Regions from separate parts of the Arthrobacter sp. FW306-1B-G06A genome, predicted to be linked through region 2. Evidence: predicted binding sites of a transcription regulator. Region 2 holds the regulator's gene; each other region holds the start of a gene.
What was found. Region 2 encodes Rex, which represses fermentation and respiration genes when NADH is low (regulators of the CRP and FNR family bind a similar motif). Its sites were predicted from a motif close to CTTGTGAANNNNTTCACAAG; they were not measured.
Positions count from the first base shown of each region.

Region 1: the regulator Rex is predicted to act here: its motif matches at 1,505-1,524, upstream of araB (ribulokinase).
Region 3: the regulator Rex is predicted to act here: its motif matches at 2,918-2,937, upstream of AC3WJM_RS14295 (glyceraldehyde-3-phosphate dehydrogenase).

Region 1 covers NZ_JBYSXB010000011.1:13,679-18,692, reverse strand. The annotation lists gene araB (ribulokinase) at 1-1,460, opposite strand, end outside; gene AC3WJM_RS07820 (LacI family DNA-binding transcriptional regulator) at 1,564-2,574, opposite strand; gene AC3WJM_RS07815 (zinc-dependent alcohol dehydrogenase family protein) at 2,716-3,771, shown strand; gene AC3WJM_RS07810 (glycoside hydrolase family 15 protein) at 3,886-5,014, shown strand, end outside.
Region 2 covers NZ_JBYSXB010000040.1:42,703-47,716, forward strand. The annotation lists gene AC3WJM_RS18535 (histidine phosphatase family protein) at 1-75, opposite strand, end outside; gene AC3WJM_RS18540 (YceI family protein) at 279-827, shown strand; gene AC3WJM_RS18545 (hypothetical protein) at 1,231-1,701, shown strand; gene AC3WJM_RS18550 (hypothetical protein) at 1,945-2,751, shown strand; gene AC3WJM_RS18555 (redox-sensing transcriptional repressor Rex) at 2,798-3,505, opposite strand; gene AC3WJM_RS18560 (glutaredoxin family protein) at 3,557-3,811, opposite strand; gene AC3WJM_RS18565 (HAD family hydrolase) at 3,889-4,707, shown strand.
Region 3 covers NZ_JBYSXB010000026.1:9,888-14,901, forward strand. The annotation lists gene AC3WJM_RS14275 (Nif3-like dinuclear metal center hexameric protein) at 1-724, shown strand, start outside; gene AC3WJM_RS14280 (zinc ribbon domain-containing protein) at 834-1,571, shown strand; gene AC3WJM_RS14285 (YaaA family protein) at 1,643-2,407, opposite strand; RNA gene rnpB (RNase P RNA component class A) at 2,521-2,911, shown strand; gene AC3WJM_RS14295 (glyceraldehyde-3-phosphate dehydrogenase) at 3,156-4,652, shown strand; gene AC3WJM_RS14300 (hypothetical protein) at 4,738-4,947, shown strand.

The sequences.
Region 1 (5,014 bases), on a different contig from region 2:
CCCTGGGTGGAGCCGATCGTGGAGAGGGGCAGCCCCGTGATATCGGCGTAGATCTGCATCAATAGCGTGTTTTTCAGCAGCCCTCCGGCCACGATGAATTCCTTCACCGGCACCCCCGCGTCCCGGAAGGCATCCACAATGGTGCGGGTGCCGAAGGCCGTGGCCTCCAGCAGCGCCCGGTAGATGTCTTCCGGGCGGGTTGCCAGGGTCTGGCCCACGATCACTCCGGAGAGTTCGTGGTCCACCAGGACGGACCGGTTCCCCGAGTGCCAGTCCAGGGCAATGAGTCCGTGTTCACCGATCTCCTGGGTGGAGGCGAGTTCGGTGAGGTATTCGTGGATGCCCAGGCCCGCGGCTTCGGCAGCTGCATGATATTCGGGCGGCACGCCGTACTTGGTGAACCAGCCGAAGATGTCGCCCACCCCGGACTGGCCGGCCTCGTAACCCCAGAGCCCGTCCACGATCCCGCCGTCGACCACTCCGCACATGCCCGGCACCTCACGAAGCTCGGAGCCGTTCATGACGTGGCACGTGGAGGTGCCCATGATCGCGACGAGCTGTCCCGGTTCCACGGCCCGGGCGGCGGGCGCGGTGACGTGGGCGTCAACATTCCCGACCGCGACGGCGATCCCGGCCGGGAGGCCGGTCCAGCCGGCGGCTTCGGCAGTCAGGTAACCCGCGGCGTCGCCCAGGCGGCCGATTGTGTGGGCCAGTTTGGTGTCGACGAAGTCCTTGAAGCCCGGGTTCAGGGCGGCCAGGAATTCCCTGGACGGGTAGGCGCCGTCCTGGTAGATGCCCTTGTACCCTGCGGTGCAGGCATTCCGCACGTAGTTCCCGCACAGTTGCCAGACGATCCAGTCGGCGGCTTCCACCCAGTGGTCCATCGCCGCATACGCGCCCGGGTCCTCCTCCAGGAGCTGGAGTCCCTTGGCGAACTCCCATTCCGAGGAAATGAGCCCGCCGTAGCGCGGCAGCCAGGCCTCGCCCCGCTCGGCGGCGAGTGCATTGATGCGGTCCGCCTGCTCCTGGGCCGCATGGTGGCGCCACAACTTCACATACGCATGCGGCCTGCGGGCGAAGCCGGGCAGCTCGTTTAGCGGAGTGCCGTCAGCCTTCACCGGCACCATCGTGCACGCCGTGAAGTCCGTGGCAATCCCGACGACGGCGGCCGGATCGATCCCGGCGTCGCGCACCGCTGCGGGGACCGCGTGGCGCAACACGTCGCGGTAGTCTTGCGGCACCTGCAGCGCCCATTCGCCGGGAAGGCGGACAGCCGGGCCAGCAGGCTCGTCGGCCAGATCGGCCGGCAAGGCCTCCGTGATGACCGCATGCGGGTACTCAAACACTCCGCTTCCCAGTTCCTTGCCATCCCTGACCCGCACCACCACGGCCCTGCCGGAAAGCGTGCCGTAGTCCACGCCGATGACGTAATGTTCGTTGCCGTCCGCTGTGACGTCCATGAAGTCCTCCAATAAGCCAGCCCGCAGCCTTGCGGATTGGTTCCATTGTGAGCGCTAACAAAATTCACGTCAAGCCGTCCTTCCCACATGAACATGAATACGATCAGGCGGGAGCCGACGTACTTTGGCGCACCACCAACTCTGGCTCCACCACCGTGGCGCCGACGCTTTCCCCGCCCTCCATACCGCTCAGCATGAGGTCCATGCAGCGCCGCCCGAGTTCTTCGAAGTCCTGGCGTACCGTGGTCAAAGGCGGCGTGAAATAGCCTGATTCGGGCTGGTCGTCGAAACCCACCACCGAAACATCCTCGGGCACCCGGACACCTGCCTCGTTGAACGCACGCAGCAGGCCCAGGGCCATCTGGTCATTTCCCACAAAAAGCGCCGTGGCGGTCCTTTCACCGGCAAGCTTCCTGCCGATGTCATAGCCGCTGCCGGCGCTCCAGTCCCCCACCACCAGCAAATCGTCCTGAAGGCCAGCCGCCTGCAAGGCCTCGCTCCACCCTTCGGCCCGGGCGACGCCGTCGATCCAGTCCTGCGGGCCGGCCACGTGCCCGATCCGCCGGTGCCCCTGCTCCACCAGATGCCTCACGGCCAATTCCGCGCCGCGCTTCTGGTCCACCATGGCTCCGCCGACCGACGCGTCGCCCAGCGACCCCACGGCCACTACGGGAACCCCGGCCTTCACTTCCGCCAACGCCAGCAGGGTGTCCGAATGGGGAACGATCACAACGATTCCGTCCACGGACTGGTCCAGGAAATGCCGGACCGCATCAAGGATCGCCTCCCGGTTGACCGTCCTCAAGGCTGCGATGCTGACGAAATAGCCGGCATCCCTCGCAGCCTGCTCGACGCCCAGCAGGGTGTTCGCCGGGCCGTACTGCGCCAGCTCGCTCGCCAGGACCCCGATGGTCTGGGAACGGCGGGTCACGAGGCTCCGCGCAGCAGTATTGCGCCGGTATCCCAGCTCGGCGATGGCGGCCTCGACACGCTCCCGGGTGCCCTTGCTGACGTTGGGGTGGTCGTTGATCACCCGTGAAACGGTCTGGTGCGAGACTCCCGCCAATTCCGCTACGTCTTCAAGCCGTGGTAAGCGCCCGCTGCTTTTTGTCATGGAGCTATTCTGCGTGACCTGGAGGCCAAGCGACGAACAGGACCGCAGCGAGTCCACGCTGAGCTACCGGCCAGTACAAGACCACGGGCATGCCGGGGATAGACTCGATTCAAGCCCAACAACCACCATTTGAGGAGCCCCATGCGCGCCACCATCATCCACGGTCCCGGCGACATCCGCGTTGAAGACCGTAACTACCCGACGGTCCAGCTGCCCACCGACGTCGTCGTCAAAGTCACTGCCTCCTGCGTCTGCGGATCGGACCTTTGGCCCTACCGCGGCGTAAAGCCCACCCACCAGCCTTCGGCCATCGGACATGAATTCATCGGCACGGTGGAAAGCATTGGCGACGACGTCACCACCCTGGCGCCCGGCGATTTCGTGATCGCTCCGTTCGTGGTCAGCTGCGGGGCCTGCCCGCAATGCTTGAACGGCGTCACAGTTGCCTGCGATCATTTGGCAGGTTGGGGCGGCAAGGATGACAGCGGTCACGCGATCGACGGCGGCCAAGGCCAGGCCGTGCGCGTGCCGCTCGCCGAGTCCACGCTCGTCAAGGTTCCCGGCATCACGGAACCCGACGACGCCCTCCGCGCGAGCTTGCTGACGCTCTCGGATGTGATGGCCACCGGCCATCACGCCGCCCTCGCGGCGAAGGTCGGCCCCGGCAAGACCGTCGTCGTCGTCGGCGACGGCGCAGTCGGGCTCTGCGGCGTGCTCGCAGCAAAGCGGCTCGGAGCAGAACGAATCATCGCGATGTCGCGGCATGCCGACCGCCAGGCTATTGCCCTCGAATTCGGCGCAACAGACATCGTCGCTGAACGTGGCGAGGACGGCGTAGCCAAGGTCCGCGAACTGCTGGGAGGCGTTTTGGCCGACTCCGTGTTGGAGTGCGTCGGGACCAAGGAGTCCATGGAACAGGCACTGCACAGTGTCCGCCCGGGCGGCGCCCTCGGCTTTGTCGGTGTCCCGACAGGCGGAGCTGAGGCCCCCTTGCGCTACTTGTTCGACACGAACATTTCGATTGCCGGCGGCATGGCCCCTGCCCGCACCTACATCCCGGAACTGCTCGCCGACGTGCTTGACGGAAAGATCAATCCGGGCAGGGTCTTCGACACCGTGATGCCGCTCGAGGAAGCGCCCGAGGCCTACCGCGCCATGGACGAACGGCGCTCCATCAAGGTCCTGCTCACTCCCTGAGGCCATGGGCGGAACCCGCAGCTTCTTGCGGGATAGGTGGACTGTGGCGTGCACGCGGGAACGGCGAGAGAATCCATATAGGAAGCCTCGCCTGAACCCAAAGGAGCGAACAAAATGATCACTGGTGCCCCGGCGCGCCCGGTGGTTAACCAGGACGGGTATTTGCCCATCGAGGATCACGGACTCATTGGAGACGGGTCCACCTGCGCTTTGGTGGGACGGGACGGCGCCATTACCTGGCTTTGCTTGCCGGAATTCGACAGTCCACCGTTCCTTGCCGGGATCCTCGACGCGGAATCAGGCGGCCGTTTTGAAATAGCTCCTGTTCGCACCCTGGCATCCTCCCAGCGCTACACCGAGGATTCCTGCGTGCTGGTCACGTCCCTTGTGTCCGATCGTGGCGTGCTGCAGGTGACGGACGGGCTGACGTTGCGTGCGGGTGCCGACTTGTCGGAGCCGGTGCCGGCCGGCCGTTCCGAACTCCTGCGGCACGCGCGAGCCGTGGGCGGCGACGTCCCGCTGCGCATCAGCCTGATACCGAAGACCGGTGTCACTTTTGACACCCTGGCTACCGGCTGGAGGTTTGATTGGCGGCAGGACGGAGTCCACGAGGTCTACCTATGGTCTTCCGTTGAACTCATCCCCGACGGCCGTGGCCTGTCCGCCGAGTTGACGCTTCGCGCGGGAGAGACCCTGACCATGGTCCTGCACTGGTCCGGGCGGTTCCGGCTCCGTCAGCATCCGGAGAGCAAGAAGCTCATTGACCAGACCGTGTATGCGTGGCGCCGGTGGGCATCAAACCTGGATTGCGAAGGCTCCCAAGCGGAGTTGATGAAGCGTTCGGCCCTGACGCTGAAGATGCTGGACCACGCCGAGACGGGGGCCATCTTGGCCGCCGCTACCTCTTCGTTGCCGGAGTGGCCGGGAACGTCCCGGAATTGGGATTACCGGTACACATGGGTGCGCGACGCCTCGTTCTCCAACTATGTGTTCAGGCGCATTGGCGATCCCAGTGATGCGGACGTCTTCCTTGCCTGGGTCCTGACCAACGTCGAGCGGGACGGTGCCCCGCACGTCATGTACGCCCTGGACGGTTCCCAGCCGCCCGATGAGGTCGAGGACCCGCACTTGCGCGGATACCGCGGCTCGGCCCCGGTCCGGTGGGGAAACGGCGCCCGCCACCAACTCCAGCACGATGTGTACGGTGAAATCGTCGATATCGCCTACCAGTGGTCGGGCAGCG
Region 2 (5,014 bases):
CAGTCTGCCGTACAGAATGCCGTCGGGATTGTAGACCTCGCCATGGCGGAGCAGATGGACAGTTGCTTGGGGCATGTTTACCAGTTTCTCAAAGAAGGCGGGCGATCTGAAATCTTCTACGTTTCGTAGAACTGAAAGTTTCTTCAGAATGTTCCCTGAAGGTGGAATAAAAGATGCATTTGCATGTTTATACTTGACACAAGGTTCGGTTGACACTTCAACTAAGTACGGCCGAACGACCGATGAAGCTACGATCACACCTTCCCAAGGAGAACCCCATGACTCTTCCCGCAAACGTCACCACCGGCGTCTGGACCCTCGACAACTCGCACAGCGAGATCGGCTTCACCGTCCGCCACGCAGGCATCAGCAAGGTCCGCGGCCAGTTCACCGAGGCAGAAGCCACCCTTGAACTCGGCGGCAGCCTGGCCGACTCCAAGGTCGCCGCAAGCATCCAGACCGCCAGCTTCGACTCCGGCGATGCCAACCGCGACGGCCACGTCAAGGGCGAGGACTTCTTCGATGTGGAGAAGTTCCCGGAAATCACTTTCGTCTCCCGCCACGTCAAGGCTAACGGCGACAGCTTCGACCTCGTGGGCGATCTGACCATCAAGGGCGTCTCCAAAGAGGTCACCATCGAAACCGAGTTCAACGGCGTAGCCGTTGACCCGTTCGGCAACACCCGCGCAGGCGTTTCCGGTGAGACCACCATCAGCCGCAAGGACTTCGGCCTGACCTGGAACGCAGTGCTCGAGGCCGGTGGCGTCCTGGTCAGCGACAAGGTTGTCATTAACCTCGAACTGGCCTTCATCGCACCTGCCGCCTAATCCCCCAGGTTCCCAATCCCCGGGGTTAAAGGGCGGAATGGCGCCTTCGGGGCTGCACACGATCACGTGCGCAGCCCCGGAGGCGCCATTTTTTGCTCGCGGTGTCACCCGCCTATTGTTCGGGTAAAAGCCGATACTTAGCGGCGAATTAGCCAAGAATTTCCTATGAATCCTTAAACCTCAGGTCTAAAGTGATGCCATGAGTAACCCAAACGAAGCTCCTCAGCCTCAGCAGCCCGGAGCCCAGCCACCGCAGCCCGGCAATGTCCCTCCTGCGGGTTACCAGCCTCCGCAGGGATACCAAGCACCTCCTTCTTACCAAGCACCCCCCTCTTACCAGCAGCCCGCCCCCGGATACCAGCAGCAAGGCCAACCCGGACAGGGAGAAGGTTTCCACTTCGAGATGCCTACCGACGGTCCGAAGAACTTCAACGATGTCCTTCCCAAGGGCGGTTTTTCCGGCATGTTCAAAGTGACCGGAATGCCCACAGAGTTGAAGGTCTCCTACTGGATCTGGCTCATTGGCGGACTCCTGGCCCTCTTGGGTGGCCTGCTCGGCCTGTTCGGCTCCATTGTGCTCTTCACGCTCGCGCCGGCAATCGCCGTCGTCGTCCTCCTTCTGGTACTGATAGCGCTGGTTGTGGCGGCCGCCCAAATCGTCTTCGCGATGAAGATGAAGGAAGGCAAGGAGTGGGCCCGCCTCGCACTGACCGTCATTGCGGGAATTTCCCTGATCCTCTCGATCGTGGGCGGAGCGATGGCAAATGGACAGAGCAACAACTGGTTCAGCTTCGTCATCAGCCTCATTGCAACGGTCCTGATGTGGCTGCCCAATTCGCAGGCGTGGTTCAAGTCAGTGAAGGGCGCCGTCTAGCCAACCCGTTACAAGCCGGAATTTCATAGCTGAAGGCCGCGGCCGGTCCCGGAAGGACCCCGCGGCCTTCCGTTTGTCCATGCAGGATTCACGGGAGCTCCGCCGAAGCTTGTTCAGCGAGAATTCTTCCCGTGAATCATCACCAGCGCTGTGCCGTCGGGGTACGGTGGAATTAAGCCGAGCTGGGGGCGGGGCACGTTGCACCCGGCAGCCGTATCTGCAGTCGACACGCAAAGGAATGCCATGAGCACCCCTCCGTACCCGCCGTCCACTCCGGGCGAGAATCCCACCCCTGAGGAGCCGAAATACGGCCAGCAGACACCCCAGCAGGGTCAGCCGCCGCAATACGGCCAACAAGCTCCTCAGTTCGGGCAGCCTTCGGCTCCGCAGTACGGCCAGCAGGCGCCCCAGCAGCCGTCCGCACCCCAGTACGGGCAGCAGCCGCAGTACGGGCAGCCGTCCGCACCCCAGTATGGACAACAGGCTCCCCAGTACGGGCAGCAGCCGCAGTACGGGCAGCCTTCCGTCCCGCAGTACGGGCAGGGCGGCCCCGTCACTTGGCCGAGCCAGCAGCCCGCTGCGACGTCCGGAGTCCCGCAGTTGGTCAACATCTCCTTCTGGCTGATGATTGCCGCAGGGGTACTGACCTTGATCGGCATTCCCTTCACTATCGCTACGCTGAACTCGCCGGCAGGCAAGAACATGTTCAACCAGGCCCTGTCGGCGCAAGGAAGCAACGCTTCAGGCATAGACACGAGCACCTTCATCGGCATTGCGATCACGTTCCTGGTTATCTTCTCGGTGATCTTTGCCGGGCTCTACGCACTGGTTGCGTTCAATGTCCGGAAGGGGAAGAACTGGGCCCGCATCCTGGGCACGGTCTTCGCTGGAATTTCCCTGCTGGGCCTGACCCAGATCGGCATGGGCACCATCACCATCCTCTTGGGCATCGCCGCGATCGTGATGCTCTATTTGCCGGCCTCGGCGCCGTACTTCCGGAAAGCCCAGCCGTTCGCGAACCCTTACGGCCAGGCGCCGTACGGCCGCTAGACGCTAGACGCTAAAACCAAAACAACGGGTGCAGACCCGGTCCGGCCTAAATGGCCTGGCCCGGGGTCTGTGCCCGTTGTGCGTGATACGCCAGGATCTGGAGCTCGGTGGCCATGTCCACTTTGCGCAGATTCACGTACGGAGGAACCTGCAGCAGCACCGGGGCAAAGCTGAGGATGCTGCGGATACCCGCGCTGATCACGCGATCGCAGACGCCCTGGGCCACCGCGGCCGGGAGGGCCAGGACAACCATGTTGGTTCCGGTCCGCTGAAGGACCGTTTCAAGATTGGCGGCGTCGCTGACCCGCAGCCAGCCGACCTCGTTCCCGATAATCATGGGATCGGCGTCGAGGATCGCCACCACGTCGAAACCGCGCGACTCGAAGCCGCCGTATCGTGCCAAGGCCTTGCCCAGGTTGCCGGCGCCCACAATGGCCACTTTCCAGTCGTGGGTCAGGCCGAGCGCCGCCGCGATGTGCCGGCTCAGGTACTGGACCTCGTACCCGACGCCACGCGTTCCGTAGGAGCCGACGTAGGAGAGGTCTTTGCGCAAGGTGGACGAACTGACTCCGGACGCCTCAGCCAACGCCTCGGAGGAAACCCGTTCCACGCCTTCACCGAGCAGGGAGTTCAGAGCGCGCAGGTAAAGCGTCATCCGGGCCACAGCCGCGGGCGGTATCTGCTTCGCGGCAGACTCCTTGTCCCCGGGTACAGCCTCGGCGGACGGTTCCAGCGCAGTCACGTTCTTCTCCATTGCGTCGCTTTGTTTTCCCACTCTATTGCCAACAAAGCTCGGCACGCATGTTCAGGCGGCGATGGCCTTCTTCAGGACCCGCACCAATCGTGCCTCATCGATTTTCCAGAAATCCCGCTGGATTCCGTCCACGAATACCACCGGGATCTCCTCGGCGTAGCGCTCGCGCAGTGCCGGGTCAGTGTCGATTGACTGTTCGGTCCACGTGAGCCCAAGGCTTGAGGTCACGCGTTCGACGGCGTCCCGCGCCGCGGCGCAAAGGTGGCAGTCAGCTTTGGTGAGGAGTACGACGTCGGGATTTGGCATGGTTCAACGGTATCGCTTCAGCGTCGTCACGGCAGTCGCGAACGGCAGGGGGCCGGACGATTGACTAGACTCGAGGCATGCCCGTCGAGAAGAACGCCGTTGTGGCCACTGCGCCGGCTGCAACGCAGCAACACGGCGAAGCCGCATTCTTCGACGTCGACAACACCCTCATGAAGGGTGCCAGCCTCTTCCACGTTGCCCGGAAGATGTATGAACGCAGGGCCTTCACGCTCTCCCAAGCCGCGGGCTTTGCCTGGAAGCAGTTCAAGTTCGTGCTCCGGGGCGAAAAGATGGAGGACGTCCATTCCGTCCGGGATTCCGCGCTGATCCTCGCGGCCGGTATCAAGGTGTCCGATATCAAGGAGCTGGGCGAAGAGGTCTACGACGAGATGATCGAGTCGCGGATCTGGCCCGGTACCAAGGCCCTGGCGGAACAGCACCTGCGTGTTGGCCGGAAGGTCTGGCTCGTCACCGCCACGCCCATCGAAGTTGCCACCGTCATTTCCACGCGGCTCGGCCTGACCGGCGCCCTGGGTACCGTGGGCGAGGTTGAAGATGGCGCTTACACCGGCCGGTTGGTGGGCGAGATCCTCCACGGGCCAGCCAAGGCCGTGGCCGTGCAGCGCGTAGCGGACGAAGAAGGCCTGGACCTGAAGCGCTGCTGGGCGTACAGCGATTCGCATAACGATATCCCGCTGCTCACGTTGGTGGGCCACCCCGTGTGCATCAATCCCGACGCCGGGCTTCGCCGCCACGCGCGGGAGAATAACTGGCCTGTTTACGACTTCCGTTCCGGCCGCCGGGCAGCCACGCTCGGCCTCAAGGCCGCGACCGTCGGAGGCGCCGTCTACGGCTTGTGGCGGGGCTTCTCCAAGTTCCGCAGCCCGAGGGCCTAACCCCGGCAACCCTCGCTCACATGTACCCGCCTCCCCGGCAACCCTCGCTCACATATACCCGCCTCCCCAGCAACCCTCGCTCACGTATACCCGCCTCCCCGGCAACCCTCGCTCCCATGATGTGACGGCCTCATTCCGGCATGTGCCCACATACGGGAGCGAGCGTTGTCGAAACGGCCGACATACGTGAGCGAGGGTCCGGGGAAAAGCACTCATATGTGAGCGAGCGTCACCGGGGACGGATCGAGTAGGAGGGCCGGGTCTCCCGGCCCTCCTCTCACACCACCGTACGTGCGGGCCTCGCATA
Region 3 (5,014 bases), on a different contig from region 2:
CACGAAGGTCATGTTCGCCGTGGATCCGACCCTCGCCGCCATTGAAGAGGCCATTGAATGGGGCGCCGAGCTCCTCGTTACGCACCATCCGTTGCTGCTCAAGGGCGTCACCTCCGTTGCTGCCACGAGCGCCAAGGGCCTCGCCGTCCATCGGCTCATTGAGTCCGGTACCGGGCTGCTGACCGTGCACACCAACGGGGACTCCGCCGTCGGTGGCGTTTCCGATGTCCTCGCCGACGCGTTCGGGCTGGACAACGTTGTCCCGCTGGCGCCTGCGGCCCACGGCCTGCCGGAAGAGGGGATCGGCCGGGTCGGCGACTTGCCCGAACTCATGACCCTGGGAGACTTTGCCGCGCGGGTGTTCGAGATCTTGCCTTCGGTGGCCGGCGGCGTGCGGGTCGCCGGGGACAAGGACGGGCTGGTGCGCCGTGTGGCCGTTTGCGGCGGCGCTGGAGACAGCCTCTTCGACGCCGTCAGGGCCAGCCAGGCGGACATCTACGTCACCGCGGATATGCGGCACCACCCGGCGTCCGAGGCGCGCGAAGCTGCCGTTGACGGGAGGCCGTACCTTGTTGACGTATCGCATTTCGCGAGCGAGTGGCTCTGGTTGCCCGCCGCGGCCGAAGCGCTCGGCAACGTGCTCGCGGACCAGGGCCACGACGTCGAGATCCGTGTGGCAACCACCAACAGCGATCCGTGGGACTTCATTCTGACTCCCGGCTAGGCCTGGCGGGCGAGGCAGGGGAGCGCCCTAGGCGATAGAGTCGAGACAACAGGCCCAAGGCCTGGCTGGGGCTGAATACCAACCCTGGCACGATCAAGCGGAGGTAAGCGTGGCCAAGGCAGCACCGGCGGAACAGTTGAAATTGCTCGAACTGCAGGGGTTGGATGCGAAGCTCAAATCCTTGGCGAACCGCCGCCGCACGTTGGAGACAGACCCCCGCATCACTGATCTTCAGGACGCCCTCAGTGTGGCCAACGGTGCGCTCGGAACCGCGAAACTTGCCGTCCACGACGCCGAAACAGAGCTGCGCAGGTCAGAGGCCGACGTCGAGCAAGTGGCGAGCCGCATTGCACGGGACGAAGCCAGGTTGAACAGCGGCACCGGACTTTCCAAGGACCTCGTCGCGCTGCAAAGCGACATCGCATCACTGAACAAGCGCCGTTCGGACCTTGAGGATGTCGAGCTGGAAATCCTCGAACGCCTGGACGGACTCAGGGAGCGCCAAGCGGCGCAACAGCAGATCGTCGATGATATCCAGGGGTCCTTCTCCGGGATCCGTGCCGAGCTGGACGCCGCGATCGCCGAGATTGTTTCCGAAGAGACGGATGTACGCGCCCAGAGGACCGGCTTCGCCGAAGGGCTCGACGCCGGGATGCTGGCCATCTACGAAAAGACCCTTGCCAAGCGCGGTGTGGGGGCCGCCCGGCTTTTCCACGGCAAGTCCGAAGGCTCGGGAATGACGCTCAGCCCCGGCGACCTCGCCGAGGTCAAGGCCGCGGCCGAGGACGAGATCGTGTTCTGCCCCGACTCCGGCTGCATCCTGGTGCGCTCCGCCGAGTGGAACTAACCGCCTGTTCCCCACCCAACTAGCTCGCAGTTAATGTCGTTATGAGGCGTCAAAACGACATCTAGTGCTAGTTAGTTGGGGAGGATGATGCTGAGGGTGTGCGGCTTGCGGGCGGTGCCTTCCGTCAACTCCGCCGTCCAGATTTCCGAGGCTGCCTTGAGGAGTTGTTCGGGCGTCCCTGGCGCCTTTCCTCGGCGGCTCAGCAAGTGACGCGCCAATTCGCCGCGCGTGTGCTTGGCGAAATGGCTGACGACGGTGCGTTTGCCATTGGACTCGGAAAAGACGTTGACGGAGACAGTTTGCGCCGCCGGTGGAGCCCAAGCCGCGGCATATGTGCTGGAGCGGCAATCCACCAGCAGCTCGCCCTCCACCCGCGAGGCGAGGGCCTCGGTGAGCTGCGGCTTCCAGAACGACGCGAGGCGCCCGACGTCGGGCAGTGCCGTTCCCATGGACAGGCGGTAGGCGGGCACGCGGTCGCCGAAGCCGATGGCGCCCCACAGGGCGGACACCACAAGGATCGACTCCACCGCCTTGCGGCGCTGTGCCGGCGTCAGGGTCTTGTAGCCAAGCGCGTCGTAGAGGACACCGGAATACACCTGGTGGGCAGGGGCCGCGGGTTCGGCGTGGAGCCGGGTATTGCGTTCAACGTCGTCCTTCAAGGACGCGCCCACCCCCAATAAGGCGAGGGCGTCCTCGTGCGCGCTGACCAGGCCCAGCGCGTCGAGCACTTTGGCCCGGTAGCTGTTGAGTTCCGGAAAGCTCAGGGACTCCCATTCGACGGCGGAGCCTTTCTCAGCGGGGGTCTTGCCTTCGGAGGGCGGCAGCAGAATCAGCACCAGTCGATATTAGCTGTATTGCCAGTAATACAGGCGCCAGCTGCCTAGCGGTACCTTCCGGCAGTGCCGTCCGGAAATGCGCAGGGCCCGACGCCGGTAGACTGTAGGGCGGATGGGTTGACTAGGCGGCCGCGCGCCACGTGAGTGGCTCGAGGAACGTCCGGGCTCCACAGGGCAGGGTGGTGGGTAACGCCCACTCGGGGTAACCCGCAGGCTAGTGCCACAGAGAACAGACCGCCCGCGTCTGCTTGTGCCAGCACAGGCAGGCAGCAGGTAAGGGTGAAACGGTGGTGTAAGAGACCACCAGCTCCCTGGGTGACCAGGGAGGCTAGGTAAACCCCACCCGGAGCAAGGCCAGACAGGGCACGATCGAGGGCTGCTCGCCCGAGTGTCCGGGTAGGCCGCTGGAGAGCGTCGGCAACGGCGTTCGTAGATGGATGGTCGCCACTCCTTCGCCGGCAACGGCAGGGAGGACAGAACCCGGCGTATCGGTCAACCCATCCCTTCGCCTATGTGAGTGATTTCACGCGTTCCGGCGGCCAAGTCGTCCCGTGCCAGACCTTAGAATGGACAGTGAACGTAGAAGTTCCACCGCCGGTTCTGCGTTCGCAGCCGGCGGTTTTTCTTTGCAGCGTTCAAGGTGTCCGGGCAGACCGAAGTCCCGCCGATGCCAGTGCCGCAGGATTACTCCGGGCGGCCGCCATCTACGTACGAGGACGTATGTAGCTGACCCTAGGAAGGTAGTTCTGTGAGCCAGTCATCAGATTCTTGTCTTGATACGTGGATGGGCCGCGAAGCGCTGGCCGAGGCCATGATTCCGGTGATCGGCCGGCTGTACCGTGAGAACAACGTGGTGACGAGCATCCACGGGCGCAGCTTGATCAACAAGTCGTCGATGAACATCCTGAAAGCCCACCGTTTCGCGCGCCGGATGAGCAAGGACGAACTCCGTCTCGAAGAGACCGCGCCGCTGCTGAACATCCTGGCCGGACTTGACCTCGGGGCTGCTGCGATCGATATCGCCCGCCTGAACGAGAAGTACAAGGCCGAGGCCGCGGGCACGCCCCTGGAAGACTTCCTCCGCGCCGAGCTTGCCGAGGTTGTCGGGCGCCGCGGCGCGGACGACCGGACCAGCACCGACGTCGTGCTTTACGGTTTCGGCCGCATCGGCCGCCTGCTGGCCCGCCTCCTGATCGAAAAGGCCGGCGGCGGCCACGGCCTGCGCCTGCGTGCGATTGTGGTCCGCAAGGGCGCCGAGAACGACCTCGTCAAGCGCGCCAGCCTGCTGCGTCGCGACTCGGTGCACGGTTCCTTCGAGGGCACCATCCGCGTGGACGAGGCCGCCAACACGATCACGGCCAACGGCGTCCAGATCCAGGTCATCTACTCGGACAACCCCTCCACCGTCGACTACACGGCCTACGGCATCAAGGATGCCCTGGTGGTGGACAACACGGGCCGCTGGCGCGACGCCGAAGGCCTCTCCCAGCACCTGCAGAGCAAGGGTGTGGCCCGCGTGCTGCTCACGGCTCCGGGCAAGGGCGAGCTGAAGAACATCGTCCACGGCATCAACCACTCCTCCATCGAGGACTCGGACACGATCGTCACTGCGGCTTCCTGCACCACGAACGCCATCACCCCGGTGCTCAAGGCCCTCAACGACAAGTTCGGCGTCATCCACGGCCACGTGGAAACCGTGCACTCGTTCACGAACGACCAGAACCTGATCGACAACTTCCACAAGGGTGACCGCCGCGGCCGCTCGGCCGCCCTGAACATGGTCATCACCGAAACGGGTGCGGCCAAGGCTGTGGCGAAGGCCCTTCCGGAACTGCAGGGCAAGCTGACCGGCAACGCGATCCGCGTTCCCACCCCGGACGTGTCCATGGCCATCCTGAACCTGAACCTTGAAAAGGGAACCACGAAGGACGAGGTCAACAACTACCTTCGTGAAATGTCCCTGCACTCGGAGCTGCGCAAGCAGATCGACTTCATCGACTCACCCGAGGTCGTCTCCACGGACTTCGTGGGCTCCCGCCGTGCAGGCATCGTGGACGGCCTCGCCACGATCGCCACCGACAAGCACCTCGTGGTCTACGTCTGGTACGACAACGAATTCGGCTACTCCTGCCAGGTGGTCCGCGTCATGGAAGAAATGGCCGGCGTGAACCCGCCGTCGTTCCCGGCACGCGGCGTCGCGGTGAACCTTGAACCCAAGGCAACGTTGGAGCCCGCCGGCGTCTAGCGGCCTAGGCCGAGGCCAGGAAAGACACAGGGTATTCCCGGCTGATGCGCTGGTATCAGCCGGGAAACCTGACCAGAATGGACGCATGGAAAGCGAAAAGATTCTGGAACACGAAACAACCCTGGAACACGCACTGGACGTAGCGCGCGCCAACCTCAAGGAAGCCCAGCGGCTTCTCGACGAAGCCAAGGCCGCACATGCAGCGGGTGACATCTCCGAGGAGCGGGTCATCCAATTGGGGTCGCTTCTCGAGCTGGCCGCCGAAGACCTGAAGCGTGTCACCAGGGAGCAGTAAGCCGCCCCTGCAGCTTGCGCTGTGATTGTTCCGACACTGTGACTTGTCCTCCACACTGTGGATATCA